2 regions of the Kitasatospora sp. NPDC054939 genome follow, and region 2 is predicted to be linked to the other one. Evidence: predicted binding sites of a transcription regulator. Region 2 holds the regulator's gene; the other holds the start of a gene.
What was found. Region 2 encodes HspR, which represses chaperone genes until heat shock. Its sites were predicted from a motif close to TTGAGNNNNNNNNNCTCAA; they were not measured.
Positions count from the first base shown of each region.

Region 1 (9,775 bases), on a different contig from region 2:
GAGCGACTCGCCGCCCTCCAGCGAGAAGCGCTTCTGGCCGACGTACTTGGTCTGCAGGAAGGTCTCGAACGCCTCGGCCGAGTTCAGCCGGCGCAGGATGCGCAGCTGCTCCTCGCGCTCGGGCTTGGTGTACGGCTTCTCCAGGCGCTCCTGCAGCCACTTGCGCTGCTTCGGGTCCTGGATGTGCATGTACTCGATGCCGACCGTGCGGCAGTAGGTGTTGCGCAGCAGGCCGAGGATGTCGCGGAGCTTCATCATCTTCTGGCCGCCGAAGCCGCCGACCGCGAACTCGCGCTCCAGGTCCCACAGGGTGAGGCCGTGGGTGGTGACGTCCAGGTCGGGGTGCTTGCGCTGCTTGTACTCCAGCGGGTCGGTGTCGGCCATGAGGTGGCCGCGGACCCGGTAGGAGTGGATCAGCTCCATGACGCGCGCGGTCTTGTTGACCTCGTCGTCGTGGGTGGTGGCGACGTCGGTCGCCCAGCGGACCGGCTCGTACGGGATCCGCAGCGACTCGAAGATCTCGTCGTAGAAGTCCTTCTCGCCGAGCAGCAGGCGGTGGATCTCCCGCAGGAACTCGCCGGACGCCGCGCCCTGGATGACCCGGTGGTCGTAGGTCGAGGTCAGCGTCATGATCTTGGAGACGCCGAGGCGGGCCAGGGTCTCCGGGGCGGAGCCCTGGAACTCGGCCGGGTACTCCATGGCGCCGACGCCGACGATGGTGCCCTGGTTCTGCATGAGGCGCGGCACGGAGTGCACGGTGCCGATGCCGCCGGGGTTGGTCAGCGAGACCGTGACGCCGGTGAAGTCGTCCATGGTCAGCTTGTTGGCGCGGGCCCGGCGGACGATGTCCTCGTAGGCCTGCCAGAAGCCGAAGAAGTCGAGCGTCTCGGCCTTCTTGATCGCCGCGACGACGAGCTGGCGGTCGCCGTTGGGCTTCACCAGGTCGATGGCCAGGCCGAGGTTGATGTGGTCCGGCTTGACCAGGTAGGACTTGCCGTCCTCCACCTTGTAGCTGTGGTTCATGCCCGGCGAGGCCTTGATGGCCTGGACCAGGGCGTACCCGATCAGGTGGGTGAAGGAGACCTTGCCGCCACGGGCGCGCTGCAGGTGGTTGTTGATGACGATGCGGTTGTCGATCAACAGCTTCGCCGGCACCGCGCGCACCGAGGTGGCGGTCGGCACCTCCAGCGAGGCGTCCATGTTGGTGGCGACGGCCTTGGCCGGCCCGCGGAGCTGGACCAGCTCGGGGCCGGCCTCGGCGGCCGGGGCGGCCTTCTGCTGGGCGACGGCCTTGGGGGCCGGGGGCGCGGCGGGGGCTGCGGCGAGCGGCGCGGGCGCCGGCTGGACCGGCGCGGCCGGTGCAGCGGGGGCGGGCGCCGCCGGGGCGGCAGCGGCGGGCGCGGGGGCAGCGGCAGGGGTCGGCGTGGGGCCGGCCTGGGTCGCGGCCTGGGTCACTGGGGTCACCTCGGTACCGGGCTTGTAGTCGGCGAAAAAGTCCCACCAGGCTCGGTCGACCGAGTTCGGGTCCTGGAGGTACTGCTGGTAGATCTCGTCGACGAGCCACTCATTGGGGCCGAAGCCAGTGGAACTTGCCGAGCTGTTGGGGGTTTCAGGGGACTGTGGCGACACGGCGGCAACCGCCCTCTTCCGCTTCCTTTTGGGATGTTTGGACAGCGGGGATTAAGGCTACGCCTCCGAGCAGTGATCGCGCAGTCCCCGGGGGTCAGGCGTCGCCCAGATCACAGTGCTGACCTGCAGTTTGGCCGAAATTGTGCGTTAGAAAGCCGCAACGGAGGGGAACCGATCGGGGCTGACCGCCCCCCGTAGCGGGACAAATACGGACAAAGGCCTAGGCGCGCGTCTGTGTCGCTTCTGTGACATGTGCGCGTGCCGACCATCCCGGCAGCCGGACCTCGATCCGGCACCCGCGGGCCGCCTCGGCGACCGCGATCCGCCCGCCGTGCAGGTCCACCGCCCAGCGGGCGATGGCCAGCCCCAGGCCGGTGCCGCCGTCGCTGCCGGGCCCCTGGGCGGTCGCGGTGCCGCTGCGGCTGAACCGCTCGAAGACCCGGGTGCGGTCGGCCGCGGGGATGCCGGGCCCCTCGTCCTCGACCTCCAGCAGCAGCCCGCCGCCGTCGCCGTCCGGCCGGGCGCGCACCGTCACGGTGCCGCCCGGCGGGGAGTGCTTGCAGGCGTTGTCGACCAGGTTGGCGACCACCTGGTGGAGCCGTTCCGGGTCCGCGACGCCGGTCAGGCCGGTCGGGCTGACCTCCAGTGCGAGCCGGACGTCCCCGCGCCGGGAGAACGCCCCGCCCGCGGTGGCGCCGTCCACGGTGACCCCGCGCAGTACGCCGTCCAGGAACTCGCGCACCTCGAAGGTGCGGGCGTCCAGGGCCACCACGCCGTCGTCGATCTTGGAGAGGTCGAGCAGGTGGGTGACCAGCCGGCCGAGCCGCTCGGTCTGCTCCAGCGCCGCGCCCAGGGTCGCCGGGTTGGGCTGGACCACGCCGTCGACCACGTTCTCCAGGACGGCGCGGAGCGCGGCGATCGGGGTGCGCAGCTCGTGCGAGACGTTGGCGACCAGTTCACGGCGGTGCCGGTCGGCGGCCTCCAGGTCGGAGGCCATCTGGTTGAAGGTGGTCGCCAGCTCGCCGATCTCGTCCCGCGAGCCGACCTCGACCCGGCGGCTGTAGTCGCCGGAGGCCATCGCGCGGGCGGCGGCGGTCATCTCCCGCAGCGGGGCGGTCAGCCCGTGCGCGAGGAACTGCATGAAGAGCAGGGAGGCGATCATCGAGAAGACCATGATGATCCGGATCTGCGTCTCGGACCGGATCGCCACCACGACCATGCCGGTGGCCAGGAAGACCGAGACGATCACCAGCAGGGCGAGTTTGCCCTTGATCGAGCGGAGCGGGTCGAGCGGCCGGATGTCGGCCCAGACCCGGCGCGCGGCACGGCCGGCCAGGCCGCGGCGCGGTGCGGCGGGCCGCCCGGCCGCGCGGTGCGGCGGCTCGGACTCCTGCGCTCCGCGCTCCGGTGTACCGCGGTGCTGAGCCCCGCGCTGCTGTGGAAAGGTCATGTGTCCCCTGCGTTCCCCGCTGGCGATCCCCCCGCATGCGGTACCGCCGGCGCTCGGCGCGCCCGGCGGCGGGTTCGGACGAGGGCCCCCCGGAGGCCCCGGCCCGTGGCCCTAGGAGAGCGGGGCCTCCAGTGCGTAGCCGACGCCGTGCACGGTACGGATCCAGCTGGCGCCGATCTTCCGGCGCAGCGCCTTGACGTGGCTGTCCACCGTGCGGGTGCCGGACGCGTCGGTCCAGTCCCACACCTCGGCGAGCAGCTGCTCGCGGGTGAGCACCGCGCGCGGCTGGGCCGCCAGGCAGGCCAGCAGGTCGAACTCGGTCGGCGTCAGGTGGACGTCGCCCGAGGCCAGCCGGACCCGGCGCTGGACGTGGTCGATCTCCAGTTCGCCGAAGCGCAGGGAGCCGAGCGTGGGCGTGCGGGCCGCCTGCTGGGCGCGCTCGACGCGGCGCAGCAGGACGTTGACCCGGGCCGCCAGCTCGCGCATGGAGAACGGCTTGGTCATGTAGTCGTCGGCGCCGACGCCGAGGCCGACCAGCAGGTCCGTCTCGTCGTCGCGCGCGGTCAGCATCAGCACCGGCACCGGGCGCTGGGCCTGGATCCGGCGGCAGACCTCCAGGCCGTCGAAGCCGGGCAGCATGATGTCGAGGACGACGAGGTCGGGCTGCCAGGTGTGGAAGCCGTCGACGGCCCCGGGGCCGTCGTGGGCCACGGCCACCTTGAAGCCTTCCGCACCGAGCCGGGCCGCGATGGACTCGGCGATCGTCGGCTCGTCCTCCACCACCAGCACTCTGCGCTGGCTGCTCACCGTGCTGCTGTTGTGATTGTCCTGCTGAATCTCTGTCACGGTCACGCCACCGCCCCCAGGGCTGCGGGCCGGCCACCTGTGGGGATGGCGGGGCTCCGCTCGTAGTCTTGTTCCGTCGTGGACTGTGCCGGGTCCGCCGTCCCGATCTCGCGTGCGACTCGGCGGGTGGTGAACCACCCGCTCCGACCGCACCCTTCGCAGCGTACGGACAGTGGACGGCTCCCGGCAGGTGGACCGGACATTTCCGGCCCGTCGGCCGGGCGTCCGACCGCCCGTCCGGCCCACTCGGAAGTGGGCACGGGCCGATACCTTACCCGGCGTTTTTTCACTCCGTAACGGTACGTATGCACCCCAATATCCGTCGAACCGCCGGTCAGCGGCTCTACTGGCGCGTAGGCGCAGGGATGGTCTGGACCAATGCCGGGCCCGTCCCGATACGTTCCTCCGAGGGAACTCCCAGCGGGCTCCCAGACTCGGCACGTAACGTGGCCACGACAAGCCGTTCGGGTGCGGGACCGCGCCCGCGCACCGGTACGTTGGGCCCGGCGGAACGCGGTGCCCGGCGGGTGCGGAACGGAGGCGTCATGGCGCGGCTGCAGGGACGTGCGCCCGGCTCGCGCGACGGCGCCGCCCCGCCCTACGGCCTGCTCCGGCACGGGCTGCGCACCGGCGTGGCCGGCTGGCTGCTCGCCCGGGTGCCGACACCGCGCCGCAACCCCTTCGCCCTCGGCTACTTCGCCCTGCTCGGCGCCACCACGACCTTCGGGCACACGGCCGACCCGGAGCTGGTGCTGCGGCTGCAGGAGGCCTCCAGCTCGGACTGGCACAACCTGCTCGACCACCCGCTGCGGGCCCTGCTGTGCAGCGGCCTCTGGGTGGCCGGGCCGATCTGGATGCCCTACCTCTGGGCCTTCGCCTTCACCGTCGCCCCGCTGGAGCGGCGGATCGGCGCCGCGCGGGCGCTGGCCGTCTTCGCCTGCGGGCACGTGCTGGCGACCCTGCTCTCCCAGGGGATCGTGGCGGCCTCGGTGCGGGCCGGGCGGATGGAGCCGGCCGCGCTCGACCAGCTGGACATCGGCGTCAGCTACGGGGTGCTGGCCAGCCTCGGCGCGCTCGCCGGACTGCTCCCGGGGCGGCTGCGGCTGCCGGTGCTGACCGGCGCCGGGCTGCTGCTCGGGCACCAGCTGCTCACCGACTCCGACGTCACCACCGGGGTCGGCCACCCGGCCGCCCTGCTGATCGGGATCGCCCTGTGGCCCTGGCTGCGCCGCCGTCCCGGGCCGCGCGCGGGAGCGGTGCCGGCGCCCGTCGACTCCGCTTTTTGACAGCTCCTCCGCACTCCCTCCTTCGTTCGCTCACGGCGAACAGATCGCGGGGAACAACCGGCGCCCGCCAAACCTTAGTCAGGTCAACTCAACTTCGCTGACTGGGGAGAGATCATGGCATCGACGTCCACACCGCTCACCCTGCCCGTCCTGCCGCTCGACGACGAGGTCGTCCTGCCGGGCATGGTCGTCCCGCTGGACCTGAAGGACACCGAGGTGCGCGCCGCCGTCGAGGCCGCCCGCGCCGCGGTCACCGGCGCCGACAAGCCGCAGGTCCTGCTGGTCCCGCGGGTGGACGGCTCGTACGCGGCGGCGGGCACGCTGGCCGCCGTCGAGCAGGTCGGCCGGCTGGCCGACGGGGACCCGGCCGCCCTGGTGCGCGCCGTGCGCCGGGTCCGGATCGGGGTCGGCACCACCGGCCCCGGCGCCGCCCTCTGGGTGGAGACCACGCCGTTCCGCGAGTCCGCGGTCGGCATCCCGGTGGCCGGGCGCGCCGTCGAGCTGGTCAAGGAGTACAAGGCCCTCTCCACCCAGTGGCTGCGTCGGCGCGGGGCCTGGCAGATCGTCGACCGGGTGGCCCAGATCGAGGGCGTCGGCGAGCTCGCCGACAACATCGGCTACGCGCCCTTCGTCACCGCCGAGCAGAAGCTCAAGGTGCTACTGGAGGCCGACCAGGTCGCCCGCCTGGAGTACGCCCTCGGGCTGCTGCGCGACCACCTCGCCGAGGAGGAGGTCAACGACACCATCCGCAAGGACGTCGAGGAGGGCGTGGCCAAGCAGCAGAAGGAGTTCCTGCTCCGCCGCCAGCTCGACGCGGTGCGCAAGGAGCTCGCCGAGCTGAACGGCGACCCGGCCGACGAGGAGGGCGACTACCGCGCCCGGGTCGAGGCCGCCGACCTGCCCGAGAAGGTCCGCGAGGCCGCCCTCAAGGAGGTCGACAAGCTGGAGCGGGCCAGTGAGCAGTCCCCCGAGGGCTCCTGGATCCGCGCCTGGCTGGACACCGTCCTGGAGCTGCCGTGGAACGAGCGCACCGAGGACGCCTACGACATCGCCGGCGCCCGGGCCGTCCTGGACGCCGACCACGCCGGGCTCGCCGACGTGAAGGACCGCATCGTCGAGTACCTGGCGGTGCGCAAGCGCCGGGCCGACCAGGGGCTCGGGCTGGTCGGCGGCCGGCGCGGGGGCGCGGTGCTGGCGCTGGTCGGCCCGCCCGGGGTCGGCAAGACCTCGCTCGGCGAGTCGGTCGCCCGGGCCATGGGCCGCACCTTCGTCCGGGTCGCGCTCGGCGGCGTCCGGGACGAGGCCGAGATCCGCGGGCACCGGCGCACCTACGTCGGCGCCTCGGCCGGCCGGCTGGTGCGCGCCATCAAGGAGGCCGGCTCGATGAACCCGGTCGTCCTGCTCGACGAGATCGACAAGGTCGGCTCCGACTACCGGGGCGACCCGGCCGCCGCGCTGCTGGAGGTGCTCGACCCGGCGCAGAACCACACCTTCCGCGACCACTACCTGGAGGTCGAGCTCGACCTCTCCGACGTGGTCTTCCTCGCCACCGCCAACGTCCTTGAGGCCATCCCCGAGCCGCTGCTCGACCGGATGGAACTGGTCCGGCTGGACGGCTACACCGAGGACGAGAAGGTCGTCATCGCCCGCGACCACCTGCTCCCGCGCCAGCTGGAGAAGGCCGGACTGCACGAGGGCGAGGCCACCGTCGAGGAGGCGGCCCTGCGCCGGCTGGCCGGCGAGTACACCCGCGAGGCCGGCGTGCGGAACCTGGAGCGCTCGATCGCCCGGGTGCTGCGCAAGCTGGCCGCCCAGGCCGAGCTCGGCGAGCGCACGCTGCCCGCCGCGATCGGCGCCGACGACCTGCGCGCCCTGATCGGTCGCCCGCACCACGTGCCGGAGGCCGCCCAGGAGCCCGCCGAGCGGCGCACCGCCGTCCCGGGCGTGGCCACCGGGCTCGCGGTCACCGGGGCCGGCGGCGACGTCCTCTACATCGAGGCCTCGCTCGCCGACGCCGAGACCGGCGGCACCGGCCTGACCCTCACCGGCCAGCTGGGCGACGTCATGAAGGAGTCCGCGCACATCGCGCTCTCCTACCTGCGCTCGCGCGGCGCCGAGCTCGAACTGCCGGTCACCTCGCTGCGCGACCGCGGCGTGCACCTGCACGTGCCCGCCGGGGCCGTCCCCAAGGACGGGCCGAGCGCCGGCATCACCATGACCACGGCGCTGGCCTCGCTGCTCTCCGGGCGCAAGGTCCGCACCGACGTGGCGATGACCGGCGAGGTCTCGCTCACCGGCCGGGTGCTGCCGATCGGCGGGGTGAAGCAGAAGCTGCTCGCGGCGGACCGGGCCGGGGTCACCGCGGTGATCATCCCCAAGCGCAACGAGCCCGACCTGGACGACGTCCCGGCCGAGGTGCTGCAGCGCCTGACCGTCCACCCGGTGGCCGACGTCCGCGAGGTGCTGGCGCTGGCCCTGGAGCCGGCCGAGGTGCTGGTCGCGGCCTGACGCGCACGCAGCGGCCCGGCGGAGCGGAGGGCGCTCCGCCGGGCCCCGCGACGCGCCCGTGGTGCCCCGGGGTGACCGGGGCCGCGTGACGCGGGGCCGGCGGCCGGGGTGCGTGCCAGACTGCGAACATGCCGTCACCCACGCAGCGCGCCCTGGCGAAGGTGCCGACCCGGCTGCGCCCGGCACTGGTGCGCCACCGCAGGCTGGTGAAGTTCCTGCTGGTCGGGAGCGGCTGCTTCGTCCTGACCGTACTGATCAACCTCTCGCTCAAGACCACGGTGCTGCAGCACAAGCCGGTGCTCGCGCTCACCGTCGCCACGGTCGCCGCCACCGTGGTCTCGTACCTGCTGAACCGGCAGTGGTGCTTCCGGACCTGCGGTGGGCGCCGGCGCGAGGCCGGGCTGTTCGTCCTGGTCAGCGCGGTGGCGATCGCCGTCAACGACCTCCCGCTGATCGTCTCCCGCTACCTGCTGGAGCTGCGCGAGCCGCGGGTCGGCGCGGTCACCCAGGAGATCGCCGACTTCGTCAGCGGGATGGTCGTCGGCACCCTGCTCGCCATGCTCTTCCGCTACTGGGCGATGCGCCGCTGGGTCTTCGTCCAGCTCCCCGAGCCGCCCGCCACCCGCCCGGAGCAGCCCGAGCAGCCCGAACCCGCCCGCTGACCGCCACCCGGCCCGGCCCGGACCCGCACACCAGGAGCGCCGCAGGGAACGCGGTTACGCTTCGAACGTCGGGGGCCCGAGAGTGTCGAACGGGGTGACGGCGGTGCGCGGAAGCGAGGGGCAGCCGGCCGGACCGGCCAGCCAGCAGGGCATGCGCCGGGCCAACCTCGCCCTGGTGCTCGACCGGATCGCCCGCACCCCGCGCTCCCGCGCCGAGGTCGCCGCCGACACCGGGCTCACCCGGGCCGCCGTCTCCTCGCTCGCCGAGGAGCTGATCACCGCGGGACTGGTGGTCGAGGAGGGCCCGGCCGTACCCAGCGGCAAGGTCGGCCGCCCCGGCACCGCGCTCGGCCTCAACCCCGAGGGCCCCGGCGGCCTCGGGGCCGAGATCGGCGTCGAGCACCTCGGCGCCTGCCTGGTCGACCTGCGCGGCGAGGTCCGCGCCTGGCGCCGCCAGGAGATCCGCAACCGGGAGCGTCGGCCCGCCGCCGTCATGGCCGACCTCGCCGAACTGCTGCGCCGGGTCGCCGACGAGGCCGGACCGCGCCCCGCCGGGCTCACCGTGGCCGTCCCCGGCCTGGTCGGCGCCGACGGCGCGGTCCTGCGCCGGGCCGCCAACCTCGGCTGGACGGACGTCCCGGTCGCCGCCGAACTGCGCCTCGCGCTGCGCGCCGCCAACGCCGACCCGCTGGCCGAGCTGCCGATCGACGCCGACAACGAGGCCAACCTCGGCGGCCTCGCCGAACTCTGGCTGGGCGGGCGCCCCGAGCACTTCCTGCACGTCTCCGCCGAGGCGGGCATCGGTTCGGCGATCGTCGTCGACGGCCGGCTGCTGCGCGGCGCGCGCGGCTACGCGGGCGAACTCGGGCACGTGCCGGTCCACCCCGACGGCCCCCTCTGCGCCTGCGGCGCCTACGGCTGCCTGGAGCAGTACGCGGGCGAGGCGGCGGTGCTGCGGGAGGCCGGGCTGGAGGGCATCCGGGGCGACTGGGTCGCCCTGCTCGCCGAACGGGCCGGGGCCGGCGACGAGGAGGTGCGGGCGGCGCTGGCCGGGGCCGGCTCCGCGCTCGGCACCGCGGTCGCCGGGGCGGTGAACCTGCTCGACCCGGCCGAGGTGGTGCTCGGCGGCGGCTACGCCCAGCTGGCCGCCTGGCTGCTGCCGGGGATGCGGGCTGAGCTGACCGCCCGGGTCACCGTCCGCCCCTGGTCGGACGACCGGCTCGCGGTCTCCCGGCTGGGCCGCCGGGGACCGCTGCTGGGGGCGGCGGTCGGCGTGGTGCGCGGGATCGTGGCCGACCCGGGGCGCTTCACCCCGGACCGCTGAGCCCGCCGGGCGGGACCGCTCCGCCCCGGACTGCTCGGCCGCTCGGGGATCCGCGCCGGGCCTGCGGGAT
Region 1 is NZ_JBSGXP010000165.1:2,375-12,149, reverse strand. It holds gene ACWGB8_RS32770 (multifunctional oxoglutarate decarboxylase/oxoglutarate dehydrogenase thiamine pyrophosphate-binding subunit/dihydrolipoyllysine-residue succinyltransferase subunit) at 1-1,629, opposite strand, end outside; gene ACWGB8_RS32765 (sensor histidine kinase) at 1,850-3,079, opposite strand; gene ACWGB8_RS32760 (response regulator transcription factor) at 3,191-3,925, opposite strand; gene ACWGB8_RS32755 (rhomboid-like protein) at 4,471-5,211, shown strand; gene lon (endopeptidase La) at 5,326-7,719, shown strand; gene ACWGB8_RS32745 (GtrA family protein) at 7,848-8,381, shown strand; gene ACWGB8_RS32740 (ROK family protein) at 8,533-9,705, shown strand.
Region 1: a site for HspR is predicted at 5,285-5,303, ahead of lon (endopeptidase La). Genes of this name have one in related genera too.

Region 2 (9,775 bases):
TCAGCTTGCCCTCGTCGATGAGGTGCTGCAGCAGCTGGGTGTGGTGGATGACCTCGAAGTGGCCGCCGAGCTGCGGGTACTCGTTGGCGATGGTGTTGAAGCAGTGCGGGCAGGTGGCCACGATCCGCTTGGTCGGGGCGTCCTCCAGCGCGGCGTTCAGGGTCTCGACGTTCTGCGCGCCGAGCATCTGGAAGAGGAACTCGTTGCCCAGGCGGCGCGGGGAGTCACCGGTGCAGGTCTCCTCCTTGCCGAGGATCGCGAACTTCACGCCCGCGGTGTGCAGCAGCTCGGCGAAGGCCTTGGTGGTCTTCTTCGCGCGGTCCTCCAGGGCGCCGGCGCAGCCGACCCAGTAGAGGTACTCGACCTCGGCCGGGTCGATGTCCTGGCCGATGACCGGGACCTCGATGCCGGTGTCCTTCTTGAGCTCCTTGACCCAGTCGAGGCGGGCCTTGGTGGCCATGCCCCACGGGTTGCCCTTGTTCTCCAGGTTCTTGAGCATCGTCCCGGCCTCGGTCGGGAACGACGACTCGATCATCACCTGGTAGCGGCGCATGTCGACGATGTGGTCGATGTGCTCGATGTCCACCGGGCACTGCTCGACGCAGGCGCCGCAGGTGGTGCAGGACCACAGCACGTCCGGGTCGATGACGCCGCCCAAACCACCGGAATCAGGGGCTTCGGCGGTGCCGATGAGCGGGCGCTCGGCCTCGGCCAGCGCGGCGGCCGGGACGTCCTTGAGCTGCTCGGCGGTGGCCTGCTCCTCGCCCTCCATCGACTTACCGCCGCCGGCCAGCAGGTACGGGGCCTTGGCGAAGGTGTGCTCGCGCAGGCTCATGATCAGCAGCTTGGGCGAGAGCGGCTTGCCGGTGTTCCAGGCGGGGCACTGCGACTGGCAGCGGCCGCACTCGGTGCAGGTGGAGAAGTCGAGGATGCCCTTCCAGGAGAAGTGCTCGACCTGGGAGACGCCGAAGACCGCGTCGTCGGCCGGGTCCTCGAAGTCGATCGGCGCACCGCCGCTGGTCATCGGGCGCAGGGCGCCGAGCGCGGTGGCGCCGTCGTCCTCGCGCTTGAAGTAGATGTTGAAGAAGCCGAGGAAGCGGTGCCAGGCCACGCCCATCGAGGGGTTGAGGCCGATGGTGGTCGCCCACGCGAAGGAGATGCAGATCTTCAGCATCGCGAACAGGTAGACCAGGTTGACCAGCGTGTCGTGCGACAGCCCGTCGAAGGCGACGACCAGCGGGTACGAGACCAGGTGCGCCGGGCCGTAGGAGTCGACGCCGGCGAGGGCGCCCTCCAGTGCGCGCAGCATCGTGATGCAGAGGCCGATGCCGAGGATCGTGTACTCGACGTAGAAGGCCTGCCAGGCGATCGAGCCGGCGAAGCGCGACTTGCGGCCGGCCCGGCCGGGGAGGCTGAGCAGCCGGATCACGATCAGGGTCAGGATGCCCAGGGTGGTCAGGGTACCGAGCAGTTCGACGAAGAGCTGCCACAGCATCCAGTGTCCGATGACCGGCAGCGCGTACTCGGCGTCGAAGAGCTGGCCGATGGCGTTGACGATGGTGAGGACCAGGCTGAAGAAGCCGACCGCCACGAACCAGTGGGCGATGCCGACGATCCCCCATTGGTTCATCCGGGTGTGGCCGAAGAACTCGACGCCGAGGGTCTTCAGGCGCCGCGCGGGGCTGCCGAAGCGGGTGCCGTCCGGCTGGCCGGTGAGCACCACCTTGTAGATGTACAGCGCCGCACGGGCGGCGAGCGCGGTGCCGATCACCAACGTGACCAGCGAGATGACGATCGCTGCTAGCTGCATCGGCTCTCCGTCTCCTGCGGCTTTCCTGAGGGCGGTCTTCTTGCAGTTCTGAGTGTACTCGCCGGTAACTTGCCGGGCCGACGGCCCGGACAATACCGCTCCAAAACAGTTCTCCAGAAGATGCCCAAGGTATGGCGGCAGTCACGTGGGGGCACACCGGCCTCGGCCGACTGGCCCCGGACGGCCCACCGCTGCCGCCGGGCCCCACCGGCCACGCGTCCGGCGCCCCGGCGCTCAGCAAAGTTGAGCGGCATGGACTCAAAGCTGTTGACGCTCCCCGCCGGGTCATGCATCCTTGAGCCCGTAAAGCTCAACTCTCCTGTGGAGGTATCTACGATGGCACGCGCGGTCGGTATCGACCTCGGTACGACGAACTCGGTCGTCAGCGTTCTCGAAGGTGGCGAGCCCACCGTCATCACGAACGCCGAGGGCGCCCGGACCACGCCGTCCGTCGTCGCCTTCGCGAAGAACGGCGAGGTCCTGGTCGGCGAGGTGGCCAAGCGCCAGGCGGTCACCAACGTGGACCGCACCATCCGCTCGGTGAAGCGCCACATGGGCACCGACTGGAAGATCAACCTGGACGGCAAGGACTTCAACCCGCAGCAGATGAGCGCCTTCATCCTGCAGAAGCTGAAGCGCGACGCCGAGGCGTACCTGGGCGAGACCGTCACCGACGCCGTCATCACCGTCCCGGCGTACTTCAACGACTCCGAGCGCCAGGCGACCAAGGAGGCCGGTGAGATCGCGGGCCTCAACGTCCTGCGCATCGTCAACGAGCCGACCGCCGCCGCGCTGGCGTACGGCCTGGACAAGGACGACCAGACCATCCTGGTCTTCGACCTCGGCGGCGGCACCTTCGACGTCTCCCTGCTGGAGATCGGCGACGGGGTCGTCGAGGTGAAGGCCACCAACGGTGACAACCACCTCGGCGGCGACGACTGGGACCAGCGCGTCGTCGACCACCTGGTCAAGGTCTTCCAGGCCGGCCACGGCGTCGACCTGTCCAAGGACAAGATGGCGCTGCAGCGTCTGCGCGAGGCCTCCGAGAAGGCCAAGATCGAGCTGTCCTCGTCCTCCGAGACCTCGATCAACCTGCCCTACATCACGGCCTCCGCCGAGGGCCCGCTGCACCTGGACGAGAAGCTCACCCGCGCCCAGTTCCAGCAGCTCACCTCCGACCTGCTGGACCGCTGCAAGGTCCCGTTCCACAACGTCATCAAGGACGCCGGCATCGCGCTGTCCGAGATCGACCACGTGGTCCTGGTCGGCGGCTCCACCCGCATGCCGGCCGTCGCCGAGCTCGTCCGCGAGCTGACCGGCGGCAAGGACGCCAACAAGGGCGTCAACCCGGACGAGGTCGTCGCCATCGGCGCCTCGCTGCAGGCCGGTGTCCTCAAGGGCGAGGTCAAGGACGTCCTGCTGCTCGACGTCACCCCGCTGTCCCTCGGCATCGAGACCAAGGGCGGCATCATGACCAAGCTGATCGAGCGCAACACCACGATCCCGACCAAGCGCTCGGAGATCTTCACCACGGCCGAGGACAACCAGCCGTCCGTGCAGATCCAGGTCTACCAGGGCGAGCGCGAGATCGCCGCGTACAACAAGAAGCTCGGCATGTTCGAGCTGACCGGCCTGCCGCCGGCCCCGCGCGGCCTGCCGCAGATCGAGGTCACCTTCGACATCGACGCGAACGGCATCATGCACGTCGGCGCCAAGGACCTCGGCACCGGCAAGGAGCAGAAGATGACCGTCACCGGCGGCTCCTCGCTGCCGAAGGACGAGGTCGACCGCATGCGCCGCGAGGCCGAGCAGTACGCGGAGGAGGACACCAAGCGCCGCGAGTCGGTCGAGACCCGCAACCAGGCCGAGCAGCTCGTCTACTCGACCGAGAAGTTCATCGCCGACAACGCCGACAAGCTGCCGGCCGAGGTCAAGACCGAGGTCGAGACCGCCATCGGCGAGCTCAAGGAGGCCCTGAAGGGCGAGGACATCGCGAAGATCCGCGAGGCCTCCGAGAAGGTGTCCACCACCGCCCAGAAGCTCGGCCAGGCGCTGTACGCCAACGCCGACGCGGCGGGTGCCCCGGCCGGCGACGCCACCGGTGCCAAGGACGACGACGTCGTCGACGCCGAGATCGTGGACGACGAGAAGCCCAAGGGCGGTGCGGCATGACGGAGAAGCCGCAGGGTGCCGAGCCCGGCGACGACTCCGCCGCCGAGGAGGCCGTGATCAAGGCCGCCGAGGAGGCCGCCGCCGGTGGCTCGGACGAGCTCGCCGCGGCCAAGCGCGAGCTGGCCGAGCGGACCGCCGACCTGCAGCGACTCCAGGCCGAGTACCAGAACTACCGCAAGCGGGTCGAGCGCGACCGGCTGACGGTCCGCGAGATCGCGGTCTCCAACATCCTGGAGTCCCTGATCCCGGTGCTGGACGACATCGGCCGCGGCCGCGAGCACGGCGAGGTGACGGGCGGCTTCAAGTCCGTCGCCGAGTCGCTGGAGACGGTCGTCGCCAAGCTGGGCCTGCAGCAGTTCGGCAAGGAGGGCGACCCCTTCGACCCGGCCCAGCACGAGGCCCTGATGCACAGCTACTCCTCGGACGTCACCGAGGACACCTGCGTCCAGATCCTCCAGCCCGGCTACCGGATCGGCGAGCGGATCATCCGCCCGGCGATGGTCGCGGTCGCGGAGCCCCAGCCGGGCTCCCAGACCGGCGCCGCCCCGGACGCCGAGTCCGCCAAGTCCGCGAAGTCCGCGGAGTCGGACAAGGCCGACGGTGGCGCGGACAGCTGACCGTGCGTGTGCCGCGGAGCCGTACGCCGTCGTCCAGTACGGCGTCCGGCTCCGCGGCGCGCTCGTGATCAACACCGCAGTCGACACTGCACTGACTTCAGGTCTCGCTATGGGTTTCGGGAGGTGGCGGCAGCCATGAGCGGCAAGGACTACGTGGAGAAGGACTACTACAAGGTCCTCGGCGTGCCCAAGGACGCCACCGCCACCGAGATCAAGAAGACGTACCGCAAGCTCGCCCGCGAGTTCCACCCGGACGCCAACAAGGGCGACAGCAAAGCCGAGGAGCGGTTCAAGGACATCTCCGAGGCGTACGACGTGCTGTCCGACGAGAAGCGCCGCAAGGAGTACGACGAGGCCCGCAGCCTCTTCGCCAACGGCGGCTTCCGGGCCGGCGGCGCCGGCGGGGGCAACTACAGCTTCGACTTCGGCGACCTGTTCAGCGGCAGCCAGAACAGCGGCGGCGGCGGGCTCGGCGACGTGTTCGGCGGCCTGTTCAACCGCGGCGGCACCCGGCAGGCCCAGCCCCGGCGCGGCTCCGACGTGGAGACCGAGGTCACCCTCTCCTTCGACGAGGCCGTCGACGGCGCGACCGTCCCGCTGCGGATGACCAGCCAGGCCCCCTGCCGCACCTGCAGCGGCACCGGCGCCAAGGCCGGCACCACGCCCCGGGTCTGCCCGACCTGCGTCGGCGCGGGCACCGTCAGCCGCGGCCAGGGCGCCTTCGCGCTGTCCGAGCCCTGCCGCGACTGCCGCGGCCGGGGCATGATCGTCGACGACCCGTGCACCGACTGCCACGGCAGCGGCCGGGCCAGCTCGGCCCGGACCATGCAGGTCCGGATCCCGGCCGGGGTGCAGGACGCCCAGCGCATCCGGCTGAAGGGCAAAGGCGCCCAGGGCGAGCGGGGCGGCCAGCCCGGCGACCTCTACGTCACCGTGCACGTCGACCCGCACCCGGTCTTCGGGCGCAAGGGTGACAACCTCACCGTGACGGTGCCGGTCACCTTCCCCGAAGCCGCTCTCGGCGGCACCATCGAGGTGCCCACCCTCGGCGGGCCCTCGGTCAAGCTCAAGCTGCCCCCGGGCAGTGCCAACGGCCTCACCCTGCGGGCCCGCGGCAAGGGCGCCACCCGCAAGGACGGCACCCGCGGCGACCTCCTGGTCACCGTGGAGGTCGTGGTGCCGCAGCACGTCACCGGTGACGCGCTGACGGCCCTGGAGCAGTACCGCGAGGCCACCGCCTCGGACGACCCGCGAGCCGCCCTGTTCCGGGCGGCGAAGGGAGCGTGACGACCAGATGACCCCCGACAGCAGCGGCCCGATCGGTCCCGGCCTCGGCGAGGGCCTCCCGGGCTCCGGCCCCGGCCCGCGCCGCGCCCCGACGGCGGCCCCGCCGTACGTCCTCACCGAGGACACCCCGGTCTACGTGATCTCGGTCGCCGCCGAGCTCTCCGGCCTGCACCCGCAGACCCTCCGCCAGTACGACCGGCTCGGCCTGGTCTGCCCCGACCGCACGGCCGGCCGCGGCCGCCGCTACTCCGCCCGGGACATCCAGCAGCTGCGCGACGTGCAGCGGCTGTCCCAGGACGAGGGCATCAACCTGGCCGGCATCAAGCGGATCATCGAACTGGAGAACCAGGTCACCGCCCTCCAGTCCCGGATCGCCGAACTGGTCGATTCCCTGGAGGGGGCCGCCAGCGCGCTGCAGCAGCGCGAGGCCACGATCCACGCCTCGTACCGCCGCGACCTCGTCCCGTACCAGCCCCCGACGCAGTCCAGCGCCCTGGTCGTCTGGCGCCCCAAGCGCTGACCGACCCGACCGCCACCGGGCCGCCGGTTCCCTCCCGTCGGGGGGTGCCGGCGGCTTTCGGAACGTGGCAGTCTTCCTCCGAGAGGCAGCCGTAGCAGATTCACGTGCGACGCGCCGCACCCCTGTGCGACAGTGGGCGCCGAGGATCCGGCACTGAAGCGCGGTCGAACAGGGCGTAACGGTTCAGGCGAAGGCGAGGAGCGGCGGATGGGTGGGGCTGAGGAGACCGGTCTCACGGCGAACGGCCACGGCCGGCTGTCCCCCGAAGCCCGAACCCTGTACAAGGACGTCCTCCAGGCGCACGGCCGGCTGATCCCCGCCGAGGTCGCCAGTGGCAGCGAGTGCCACCTCCGCGAGCTGATGGACATCGGCCTGCTCGTCCCGGACGTCGAGGATCCCGGCATCCTGGTCGCGGTCGACCCCCGGCAGCTGGCCGGCGCGCTCAGCGCGGCCTGGCAGCGCAAGGCGCTGGACCTGCTCAGCCGCGCCGTCTCGCTGCCCGCCGACCTCCAGGAGCTGAGCCACGCCTACGGCAACGGCGGCGGCGGTGCGCACGACGGCGGCCCGATCGAGCACCTGCACGGCAAGACCGAGATCAACCGGCGCCTCGCGGAGCTCATGGAGAGCAGCACCAAGGAGGTGCTCAGCGCGCAGCCGGGCGGCGGCGCCCGGTCGTTCCCGACCGAGGCCGCGATAGCGCTCGACGTCGGCATGCTGCGGCGCGGGGTGTCCCGGCGGACGATCTACCAGCCCAGCACCCGCTACTCGGCCTCGGCCCGGGAGTACGTGGCGGCGATGACCGAGGAGGGCGGCGAGGTCCGCACCCTCGGCGAACCGTTCACCAGAATGATCATCGTGGACCGGGCCACCGCGGTCATCCCCATCAGCGGCGACACCGAGCGGGCCGCCTTCGTCCAGGACGAGGCCGTGATCGGCTTCTTCGTCAGCCTCTTCGAGAGCTTCTGGGAGCGCGCAATCCCCTTCCAGGGAGGCCGCGACGTACCGCCGGAAGTGGTCTCCAGACTTCGCGAGAACATCCTCCGGATGATGCTTCAGGGGGTCGGCCACCGGGTCATTGCCAGGAACCTCGGCCTCAGTGAGCGCACGCTCGCCCGGCACATCGCCGAACTCCGCGAGGAATACGCCGCGGAGACGCTGTTCCAGCTGGGCTGGAAGCTCTCGGAGAGCCACCGCAGCCTGCCGCTGTTCCGCGACAGCGACAGCCACGAGTAGGCCCGATCACGTCCAGATGACGTCGATCATCGCCTTGGCGACCACCGTGGAGCCCTCGCCGGACGCGTCCGTGTCCTGGACCTGGACCGGCTGCGGACGGGTCCAGATGACGTCGTCCTGAAGCGGGCCGCCGGCCAGCACGGCCGCCGCACCGGCCAGCACAATCGCGGTTACAAATCGGCGCGCCTTGCGCACTGGGACCACTTCCCTTCAAGAACCAATACCGTGTCAGCTCATTCGGCCCCCGTACGAGCCGCAGCGCTGATTATGCTGCACATCCTCGAACATGTCAGCGAGCTGTCCCTCCTTTGTCACTGCGACCGCCCCGACTCTTCCAGGGCTCAACCCCAGGCTGTAGGGGGATCGGCATGTCATCTCTCTGCCAGGCAGCGAGATGACACCTCGTGCCAGTGGACTCGTCGGCCGCCTCGGCGACACGATCAGTGCACCGACTGATCGCTGCGATTACGGATCCGGAGTTACATCGCCGTGTCCACTTCAATTTGCATTGCCGACCGCCCCCGTTAGTCCCCCCAGAACTACTCAATAGCAGCCGGCCCGCCGGGGCCCGACACCCTCCCGGTCGGCCTTTCCATGGAGTCGACATGACTGATCGCTACCAGGGCTCCACTCCACACCACACCGCGCACACCCCCGAGGGCCGCCGTGCACGGGTCTTCCTGGCCGCGCCGCTGATGCGGCTGACCGGCCCGGCCGACAGCGTGGTGACCCTGGCCAGCCGGACGCGGCTGACGACCCTTCGCACCACCCTGCTGCGCAGCGGCGCCGCCGTGTACAGCGCGCACCACAGCGACGCCTGGACGGTGGCCGGCCGCGCGCCGGAGCCGCGGGTGCCGTCCGACTTCCGGGCCCTGCAGTCCGCCGACCTGGTCTTCGCGTACGTCGGCGCCCCGCTCTCGGCCGGGGTCAGCCTGGAGCTCGGCTGGGCCTCGGCCCTGCGGAAGCCGATCGTCCTGCTGGTCGACGAGGCCATCACCCACAACCCGCTGATCGCCACCATCGAGCAGGTCGCCCCCGTCCTGCCGCTGGTCTTCGACGACACCTGGTCGCAGGAGGCCCTCCACCACACCGTGGAGACCGCCCTGGACTGGGCCGGCATGGCGCTCTCGCTGCGCGAGGGCTTCTGGACGGCCCCCGGCGAGCACTTCAGCGTGCCCCGCCAGCAGCCCCCCGCGGTCGGCCCGCACGGCTACTGGCCGACCGGCGCGGCCACCGGCTGACCCCGGCCGCTCCCCGGCGGCGACGGCAGCAGCAGCGACGGCCGCCGTACCCGGGACCGGCCGTACCCTCCGCTGCGCGGCCCGGCGGTCAGTGCGCATCGCGGTGCTCCCCCCGCATGCGCCAGCCGAGTTGGAAGAGCGTGCGCGCGCCGTGGCGGTGGCGCAGGCGCGCGATGTGGGCGGCGACGGTGCGCTCGCTGAGGCCGAGGCGACCCGCGACGGCGCGCTGGGTGAGCCCCTTGGCGAGCAGCCTGGCGACCCGGTCGGGCCCGGCGCCCGGCTCCGGGGGCGCGGCCACGGCGGCCCAGTCGACGGTGTCGGCGCGGGCCCAGTCGCGTTCGAAGAGGCCGACCAGGTGGGCGACGGCGGCGGGATCGGTGACGAAGGCGGCGCGGGTGTCGGCGTCGTCGGCGGGGATCACCGCGATCGTCCGGTCGAAGACCAGCATCCGCCGGTAGGGCTCGTCCAGCACCCGGACCCGGGCCCCGTGCCCGGTCATCGTCGCGGCGTAGCGCACGGCCTCCCGGCCGCGGGCCGCGACCGGCTGGTAGATGGTGCGCATGGCGCAGCCCCGTTGCAGCAGGGCGAGGTCCTGGCGCATCGTCATCTGCAGCCCGACCGCCGGGCGCGGGCCGGGCTGGGCGGCGAGGAACTCCTCCCGGCAGTCGGAGAGCAGTTCGGCGATCCGCTGGCGGATGTCCTCGCGGCCCTCGATCTGGACGGAGCGGCCCTGCGGCCCCTTGCCGCGGCGGGGGACGGCGTCGTACGCCCGGGTGAGGCCGTCGAGGGCGGCGGGCAGGCGTTCGGCGGCCAGCAGCAGCCGGGTGGCCTCGGTGCGGAGTTCGGCGCCCAGCCGGGCGGCGACGGCCCGCGGGCTGACGGCGAGGTAGCCGGG
Region 2 is NZ_JBSGXP010000116.1:17,380-27,154, reverse strand. It holds gene ACWGB8_RS27545 ((Fe-S)-binding protein) at 1-1,810, opposite strand, end outside; gene dnaK (molecular chaperone DnaK) at 2,147-3,982, shown strand; gene grpE (nucleotide exchange factor GrpE) at 3,979-4,599, shown strand; gene dnaJ (molecular chaperone DnaJ) at 4,735-5,886, shown strand; gene ACWGB8_RS27525 (heat shock protein transcriptional repressor HspR) at 5,894-6,406, shown strand; gene ACWGB8_RS27520 (hypothetical protein) at 6,614-7,639, shown strand; gene ACWGB8_RS27515 (hypothetical protein) at 7,646-7,834, opposite strand; gene ACWGB8_RS27510 (hypothetical protein) at 8,245-8,880, shown strand; gene ACWGB8_RS27505 (LuxR C-terminal-related transcriptional regulator) at 8,969-9,775, opposite strand, start outside.